4 regions of the Stenotrophomonas sp. YJH_SMC_82 genome follow, and region 3 is predicted to be linked to each of the others. Evidence: predicted binding sites of a transcription regulator. Region 3 holds the regulator's gene; each other region holds the start of a gene.
The links. The regulator FliA, encoded in region 3, starts transcription of late flagellar genes. The targets are predictions, from matches to a motif close to TAAAGTTTNNCNNNCNNNGGCCGATAA.

Region 1 (2,197 bases), on a different contig from region 3:
GCGACTTCCGCGAATTCCTCGGCCGCTACCTGCCGGCCAAGCCCGGCCAGATCCTCGACCCGGCCGACGGCAGCGTGATTGCCGAACACCCGGGCGTGTTTTATTTCACCCTGGGCCAGCGCGAGGGCCTGAACATCGGCGGCGTGCGTGGCCGCCCGGCCGCGCCGTGGTACGTGGTTGGCAAGGATGTGGCCAGCAACGTGCTGTACGTGGACCAGGACCGCGACAGCAAGTGGATGCTGTCCGACCGCCTGCGTTCGGAAACCGCGCACTGGATCGCCGGCTCACCGCCGGCACGGCGCTTCGAATGCACCGCCCAGACCCGCTACCGCCAGCCCGACGAGCCGTGTACGGTCCAGGTGCTGGACGATGGCAGCGTGCTGGTCACCTTTGCGCGCCCGCAGCGTGCCGTTACCCCCGGTCAATCGCTGGTGCTGTATGACGGTGATGTGTGCCTGGGCGGCGCGGTGATCGCCGCCACCGATGCGCCGCTGGAACAACGCCTGCGCACCACCCCCTCCCCTTTTGAGGTAATCGCTGCATGAGTTTCACTGTCGACGACCGCGTCCTGGCCTTGGCCGGCATTGCCCAGGCCCTGCAGCAGGTGCGCCGCATCGCCGATACCGGCCATTCCGACGCCGCCGCCGTGCGCACCGCCGTGGACAGCGTGTTCCGCGTGGATGCGTCCTCGCCGCAGGCGGTGTTCGGTGACCGTCATGCACTGAAGTCCGGCCTGCGCCTGCTGCACAACTACTTCCGCAGCCAGGGCCAGGACCCGATGCTGCCCAAGCTGGCCCTGTCGGTGCTGCAGCTGGAGCGCCGCTTCGTGCAGGATGGGGCGACCGTGAACAAGGTCGCCTCGGGCATCGAGCGCGCCCAGCGCCAGGCCACCGAACTGGGCGACAGTGGCCACCCGGACGTACTGGCCAACCTGGGCGGCCTGTATGCCGACACCATCAGCCACCTGAAACCGCGGGTGATGGTGCAGGGCAACCCGCACTACCTGGGCCAGGCCGGCGTGGTGGCGGAGATCCGTGCCCTGCTGCTGGCCGCGGTGCGTTCGGCGGTGTTGTGGCGCCAGCTGGGCGGCAGCTACTGGGACTTCCTGTTCAGCCGCAAGGCGATGATCGAGGCCGTGGACCGCCTGCTGGCCTGAGGGTGTGGGGTCAGAGCCCTTTTCCATGGAAAAGGGATCCGACCCCGTTGCGCCTGCCCAAGGGGTCGGATCCCTTTCCGGCACGGAAAGGGCTCTGACCCCGAGGCCGCCAAGGCGCCGGAAAACCGGCGCATTCAGAATGCACTTCGAGGCACATCGACGTTAAAGAGAAAGGGGGTACGGCCGATACATCCTCCGTGCACCTCCCGAGAACGTCCATGTACTCACGCATTTTCATCCGTCTGGCCGCCCCCCTGGCTCTGACCCTGCTGCTCCCCTTCGCCATCGGTTTCGAATGGCCGGCCGCCCTGCGCTGGGCGATCCTGACCACGATGACGCTGAGCTGGCTCGGCTTTGCGTGGTGGACCACCCGCGCACAGGCACATCGTTCCCCCGAGCACGCCCGTGTCCTGCGCGAACAGGACCAGCTGCTGACCGAGCTGCGCAACTTCGTCGGCAACGAGATCGACGGTTCGCGTGGCGAAGTGGAACGCGCCCGTGACCTGATCCGCCAGGCCGTCTCCAGCCTGGGCGGCAGCTTCGATGCCATGAACCGCAAGTCGCGCCAGCAGAGCCAGGCCCTGTCGCGCATCGTCGACCGCGCCGGTGATGAAGGCAATGCCGGCCTCGACGTTGCCCGTTTCGCCCAGCACGCCAGCCATCGCATGGAACAGCTGGTGGAAGCGCTGGAACAGGTGAGCGGCCAGAGCAGCACCACCGTGCAGCACATCGACCAGATGGCGCAGCACCTGGATGGCATCTTCGCGCTGCTGGAAGACGTCAAGTCGATCGCCGACCAGACCAACCTTCTGGCGCTGAACGCGGCCATCGAAGCGGCGCGCGCCGGTGAAGCCGGTCGTGGCTTCGCCGTGGTCGCCGACGAAGTGCGCAACCTGTCCGAGCGCTCGACCACCTTCAACGAGCAGATCCGCAAGCTGGCGCACAGCTCCAAGGACGCCATCGCCAAGGTGCGCGAGACGGTTTCGCACATGGCCTCGCGCGATATGGACCGCTCCCGCGAAGCCCGCCAGGAAGCAGCAG
Region 2 (2,197 bases), on a different contig from region 3:
GCAACGACACTGCAGTGCATGATGTCCACGCGGCCGATGCCGCGGACGAACGATTCCTGGTCCGCAACCCGCGCCAGCTGCGCCAGCTGCTGCGCTCGCTGATCGACCAGCGATCGCTGATCAACGCCCATATCGACGGCCGCGACCGTTCCTTCCCGACCGCCCTGCTCGACCTCGACGAAGACGAGGACTTCCTGCTGCTCGATGGCAGCCCACAGGAAGCCTCCAACCGCGCCGCCGAGCAGGCCGATCACCTGCTGTGCTTCGCCCAGCTCGAACGCGTGCTGGTACGGTTCCGGCTGCACGAACTGCAGCGCGTGGACAACGACGGCCATGTGGCCTTCCGTGCGCCGCTGCCTGACGAACTGGTGCACCTGCAGCGCCGCGAGCTGTACCGGCTGGAGACGCCGGTCACCGACTCGCCCCACCTGCTGCTGCCGCCTGGCGAAGCGCGCGCCGAAGCCCTGTCGATGCGCGTAGTGGACATCAGCGGTGGCGGCCTGGCCGTGGTGGTGCCCAATGACTGCGCGGTGTTTGGTCTGCAGAAGCGCTATCCGGCGCGGCTGTCGCTGCCGGACGGCCCCGACCTGGATATCGAACTGGTGGTCTGCAACCTGCTGCCGCAGCGTCAGCCCAATGGCATCGAGGTCAAGCGCGTGGGAATGCGCTTTGAATGCCTGCCACGCGGCGCCGACAGCGCCATCCAGCGCTACATCTTCCGCATCGACCGCCAGCGCAAGGCCCGCCGCAACGGCGAGCTCTGAGGCCGTCCGACCGGTAGTGCCGGCCGCCGGCCGGCAACCCTGGAACGCGTGCCGGGGTCAGATCCCTTTTCCCTGAAAAGGGATCTGACCCCATCCACGGCACTGCCCGGCACCTAAAGTCCCCCCCGGCGGGGCCGATATCGAGCCTGACACCGGGACTTCCGGCAGAACCAGGACCCCTCGATGAACGACAAGACCAGCTCCGCCGCCAGCGCCGGTGGCGAATTCCTCAGCTTCACCCTTGGTGATGAGCACTACGGCGTGGACATCCTCAAGGTGCAGGAAATCCGCGGCTACGACGCCGTCACCCGCGTGCCGGACGCCCCGGACTACATCAAGGGCGTGATCAACCTGCGCGGCACCATCGTCCCGGTCATCGACCTGCGCCTGAAGCTGCGCCTGGACAACGCCCGCTACGATGCCTTCACCGTGATGATCGTGCTGAACGTGGAAGACCGCGTGGTCGGCATCGTCGTCGACAGCGTCTCCGACGTGATCCCGCTGTCGGCCGAGCAGATCCGCCCGACCCCGGAATTCGGCGCGGCCGTCGACACCCGTTTCATCTCCGGCATCGGTACCCACGACGATCGCATGCTGATCCTGCTGGACATCGAGACCCTGCTCGACAGCGCCGACATGGGCCAGGCCAACCTCGCCGAAGACGTCGCTGCCTGAGCAAACGGAACTGCTTCACGTTCCAGTCACAAAACCCTTCAGTTCCCTTCGGCGGTGCCGATAGGGGGACAGAAGCCGGTCGCGCAGGAGCGCGCAGGACCGGCCCGATCGTTACCATCCCCGGAGATACCCTCGATGAAGTCCCTGTTTGCGTTCGTCTCGGCCGCTGTCCTGGCCACCACCGCCGCCTCCGCTTTCGCCCAGTCGGCCGACATGATCCCGCCGGAAATGGCGCCGCGTTCGGTCGGCAAGGACGGCATGGTCTGTGGCAAGGTCGAAAAGGCCCGTTACGCAGAAGGCTCCGAAGGCCAGCCGACCTTCCTGTACATGGGCGGCGCCTTCCCGCGCCACACCTTCTCGGCGCGTATCGCCGGCGAGAACCGCGGCAAGTTCTCCTTCCCGCTGGAAACCCTGGAAGGCAAGACCGTGTGCGTGATCGGCAAGATCCAGCGCGACGCCTCGCGTGCGGAAATCGAAGTCAGCTCGCCGGCCGGGCTGAAGCTGGCCAACATCAAGTAATCCGCCGTTCGTCGGACCACGCCGGGCCTGGTCCTGGCGTGGTTTCTGCTGCAACCGGGCCCGATGCCCGGGCGCGTCTGCCTTAGGAGCTCGCAACGCCCATGCCGTGGATCAACAACCTGAAACTGATGCCGAAACTGCTGCTGACCTTCGGCGTCCTCCTGCTGGTGATGCTGCTGCAGGGCATCGTCGCCTATCGCGGCCTGCATTCGCTGAACAACGTGACCACCGAGCTGGCC
Region 3 (2,197 bases):
CGGAGGACCTGCACCGGGCCAGTGCAGCCAATCTTGTACTTCGCCTTGAAGATTTGCGCCGAGCGGCCGATATGCCCTGCAACCCGGAGTTGAACCATGCCGTCGCGTGAGTACGCCAAGCTGACCAAGACCTTCCCGCTGTCGGCCACCCGCAGCGAGCCGCTCGGCCCTGTGCGCACCATCGCGGTGACCGGCGGCAAGGGCGGCGTGGGCAAGACGAATGTGTCCGCCAACCTGGCGGTGGCGCTGGCGGGCATGGGCAAGCGCACGCTGCTGCTGGACGCCGACCTGGGCCTGGCCAACATCGACGTGATCCTGGGCTTGAACCCCACCTTTACGCTGGCCGACCTGGTGGCCGGCCGCTGCTCGCTGGACGACGTCATCGTCGAAGGCCCGAACGGCGTGCTGGTGGTCCCGGCCGCTTCCGGCCGCCGGCACATGGCCGAGCTGGCCCCGGCCGAGCATGTCGGCCTGGTCAACGTGTTCTCCGAACTGGAACGCGAGCTGGACATCATGGTGGTCGATACCGCCGCCGGCATCACCGACGGCGTGCTGACCTTCTGCCAGGCCGCGCAGGACACCGTGGTGGTGGTCTGTGACGAACCGGCCTCGATCACCGACGCCTACGCACTGATCAAGGTGCTATCGCGCGAGCGCGGCGTGGACCGCATCCAGGTGGTGGCCAACATGGTGCGCGACCCGAACGAGGGCCGCGTGCTGTACGAGAAGCTGACCCGCGTCTGCGAGAAGTTCCTCGCCGATGTCTCGCTGAACTACCTGGGCTGCGTGCCGCAGGATGACTGGCTGCGCCTGTCGGTGCAGCGCCAGCAGCCGGTGGTGAAGGCCTATCCATCCAGCCCGTCGGCGCTGGCGATCACCGAGATCGCACGCCGCACCGCGCGCTGGCAGGCACCGACCGAACCGCGCGGTGGCGTCGAGTTCTTCCTCGAACGCATCCTCAAGCAGCGTGGGGTGGCCGCATGAAAGGCGCAGCCCACCAGTACAGGGAAGTCCAGCGCTCGGCGGCCAACGAGGTCATCGCCCAGCATTCGGACCTGGTGCGACGCATCGCCCACCACCTGGCCGCGCGCCTGCCGGCCAGCGTCGAAGTCGATGATCTGATCCAGGCCGGCATGATGGGCCTGATCGAAGCCTCGCGCAGCTACGACGCCGACCAGGGCGCCTCGTTCGAGACCTATGCCTCGATCCGCATCCGCGGCTCGATGATCGACGAGATCCGCCGTGGCGACTGGGTGCCGCGCTCGGTGCACCGCCGTGCCCGTGATGCCGCCGCCACCATCCGCCGCCTGGAACAGAGCACGGGCCGTGCCGCCAGCGCCACCGAAGTGGCCGCCGCGATGGAGATGCCGCTGCCCGAGTACCTGAGGCTGATGGAAGACGCCGCACGTGGCCAGGTGCTGAGCCTGGAGTCGCGCATCGAAGACCAGGGCGAACTGGATACCGTCGCCCAGGGCGGCCCGACCCCGCAGCAGGTGCTGGAGCGCGGCGAGTTCGGCCGTGAGCTGGGCAAGGCCATCGGCCACCTGCCCGAGCGCGAACAGCTGGTGCTCTCGCTGTACTACGAGCAGGAGCTGAACCTGAAGGAGATCGGCGCGGTGCTCGGCGTGAGCGAGTCGCGGGTCTGCCAGATCCATGGCCAGGCCGTGCTGCGCCTGCGCGGCCGCCTGAAGATTTTCGAGGCCGTCGACGCCGGCCTGGAAGAATGAACATCCCCGAGGCGACTGCCCCCGGCCGCCCGGAATGAACAACAAAGGAACTCTGCTTTGAACAAGAACATGCGCATCCTCATCGTCGACGACTTCTCGACCATGCGTCGAATCGTCAAGAACCTGCTGGGCGATCTGGGCTTCACCAACACCGCCGAAGCCGAGGACGGGCATGCCGCGCTGTCGCTGCTGCAGAGCCAGCCCTTCGATTTCGTCGTCACCGACTGGAACATGCCGGTGATGACCGGCATCGAACTGCTCAAGGCGATCCGTGCCGACGCCAAGCTGAAGACCCTGCCGGTGCTGATGGTCACCGCCGAAGCCAAGCGCGAGCAGATCATCGAAGCGGCCCAGAACGGCGTGAACGGCTACATCATCAAGCCGTTCACCGCGCAGACGCTGGAAGAGAAGCTGGGCAAGATCTTCGAACGCCTGGCGGCCAGCGCCTGATGGATACCACGGTCGACAAG
Region 4 (2,197 bases), on a different contig from region 3:
TGCTGGCGGGCCAACTCGCCCTGCGCCGCCATCACCGACTGCAACTGCGCCTGCATGCGCTGCATCGACCTGAGCAGCTGCGTGACCTCATCGTTGCCGGAGGCGTCAATGCTGTTGTCCAGCCGCCCATTGGCGATGCTGTCGGCCAGCTTCACCGCGCCTTCCAGCGGGCGGGTCAGGCTGCGGGTGATGGCCCAGGCGGCCAGCGAGCCCAGTACCAGGCTCAACACGCCGAACACGATCGACAGCGTGCCGGTCCAGGATTCAGTTGAACGGTATTCCTCGCGGCTGCGCTCGGTCAGTGTCTCCTGATGCCGCAGCAGGGTCGAGATCGCTTCGTTCCACGCGGTTGCCAGCCCCTGCTCGGCAAGCAGTTCCTTGGCCGCGCCGTCGAAATCCCCGGCCTTCATGCGCTCGTGAAGATGCCGGGTGGAGGCGTCGGTGGCCTTGCGTGCCGCGTCGATTTTCGCCACCAGGGTATCGCCGGTCGCGTCGCGCGGAATCCTGATGTACCTGGCCCAGATACCGTCGTAGGTCTGCGACAGCTCCTGCGCCTTCTGATAATCCTTGTCGAAATCCTCGCCGCGCTTGATCACCATCAGCCGTCGGTGCATCAACAGCGCGTTGTTGGTATCCAGCATGTCGTTCAACAGCCGCATCTTCACCATGTTGACGTCCACCACTTTCTCGAACTGGGCGGACTTCAGGTGATTTCCGTACAGCGCCAGGCCAACGATGGCCACGATGAACAGCAGCAGCAATCCAAACCCGGCACCCAGCCGGGATCCCACTCGGAGGTTGCGTAAGGCGAGCATCTCAATTCCCTTGATCATGGCCGTACGATCGATGGCGGCGCAGCGCGGGGAAACTTTATGGGTCGATATTATTGTATCGATCCAAATCTCTGGAACTATGCAGACAGGTGTGAAGGACACACTTAATGGAGGTGGTTATTCCTGCCGGGCATATCAATGTACGAGCACATCAATCGCAGTCATCACGCATCGCTCGCGAGTCGTGACCGCGGAAACCGTCACTTGATGCACGGAGGGGGAGGATGAAGCCCATCGATCCCGGCACCCTTCTGTCCAGAGGAACAACGCGCCGCTTCGCGACTACCGTCAGGGCTGCAATCTGGCATCTGCCATCGCAGGGCCCCGACCCTTGAGTATTTCAACCCTGATGAAGGGGTCCAGACCCCATTACAATCGACTGCCACTGATCTCCCACTTATTGACCTTCAAGTCAATAAAACCGCAGTCATTGAGATTCTCGTCGCTCTGGAAGTAGGAGACGGGAAGGTCACCCCATGCTGCACGGACCCACGCGCTGCGCTGAGGCAATACGATCGAGGAGTGCATGGAAACTGCGTACTTTCTACTCATGCCTGTCCACGGAAATTGACTCCCAGGACGGGGCGACGGAAATTTCCTCAAGATACCGCTCAAGGTCTCTGAACGGAGAGACCCCTATAGCAGCGAAGGAGAACCACACGGCATCGCACTCGTCGCAGACAAATATCTGAACGCCGCGCTCCTTTACTTGAGCTTTCAACACCTCACCCTGCTCACAACGGGGACAGATCAAACTCCCCCCCACCTCACCGGAGACGCAGATACAACGTTACTGACCATCCAAGAAACAATTTTCCAGACCTTTATTGCCGATGATACAGGAGGAGAATCTATTTCCATCACCCAGCCAGTCATCACTGACAGTGGAAGTTGAACGCGCCCGAGGGGGTCCTGCTGCCGATGGCACCAATCAATGAAGAAGAAGACTTCGGGCGAACTCTCTACCAGCTGATGGCCCTGCTATTGGCGATGGGTCACGTCGTTTTCTTCCCTGCAAACCGGCGCGCGTCACGACGGGAGTGCCGAGCACTTGACTCAGCAAAGAAGTTTGCCAAACCCCAGCATGGGTCCCCAAAGCATCCGGCGCTCAGCCATGTCCAACGCACAGGGAACAACGCTACAGTCGACATATGACGCTCATCCTGCAGATCGAAGGCTGTGCCATTCACGACATCCCCAGCCTGTACGCGGAGATCAACCGCGTGTTCATGGCCGGCGAGGACTGGCAGCTCGGGCCAAGCCTGGACGCCCTGGATGATCTGCTGCATGGCGTCCATGGCGTGTTGGCCGGCCATGAGCGGGCCACGGTGATCTGGAGTGATATCGAGCACAGCCGCGCCGCA

Region 1: AC5P53_RS15265 (methyl-accepting chemotaxis protein) is a predicted target of FliA. The motif match lies at 1,320-1,346, and genes of this name have one in related genera.
Region 2: AC5P53_RS20475 (chemotaxis protein CheW) is a predicted target of FliA. The motif match lies at 879-905, and genes of this name have one in related genera.
Region 4: AC5P53_RS11230 (methyl-accepting chemotaxis protein) is a predicted target of FliA. The motif match lies at 847-873, and genes of this name have one in related genera.

The regions. Positions count from the first base shown of each region.
Region 1 is NZ_JCAFSE010000003.1:551,404-553,600, forward strand. It holds gene mnmA (tRNA 2-thiouridine(34) synthase MnmA) at 1-545, shown strand, start outside; gene hflD (high frequency lysogenization protein HflD) at 542-1,156, shown strand; gene AC5P53_RS15265 (methyl-accepting chemotaxis protein) at 1,375-2,197, shown strand, end outside.
Region 2 is NZ_JCAFSE010000011.1:886-3,082, forward strand. It holds gene AC5P53_RS20470 (flagellar brake protein) at 1-764, shown strand, start outside; gene AC5P53_RS20475 (chemotaxis protein CheW) at 948-1,439, shown strand; gene AC5P53_RS20480 (hypothetical protein) at 1,575-1,958, shown strand; partial or broken gene AC5P53_RS20485 (methyl-accepting chemotaxis protein) at 2,060-2,197, shown strand, end outside.
Region 3 is NZ_JCAFSE010000007.1:27,373-29,569, forward strand. It holds gene flhF (flagellar biosynthesis GTPase FlhF) at 1-110, shown strand, start outside; gene AC5P53_RS19985 (MinD/ParA family ATP-binding protein) at 97-984, shown strand; gene AC5P53_RS19990 (RNA polymerase sigma factor FliA) at 981-1,727, shown strand; gene cheY (chemotaxis response regulator CheY) at 1,785-2,177, shown strand; gene AC5P53_RS20000 (protein phosphatase CheZ) at 2,177-2,197, shown strand, end outside.
Region 4 is NZ_JCAFSE010000002.1:765,620-767,816, forward strand. It holds gene AC5P53_RS11230 (methyl-accepting chemotaxis protein) at 1-815, opposite strand, end outside; gene AC5P53_RS11235 (barstar family protein) at 1,985-2,197, shown strand, end outside.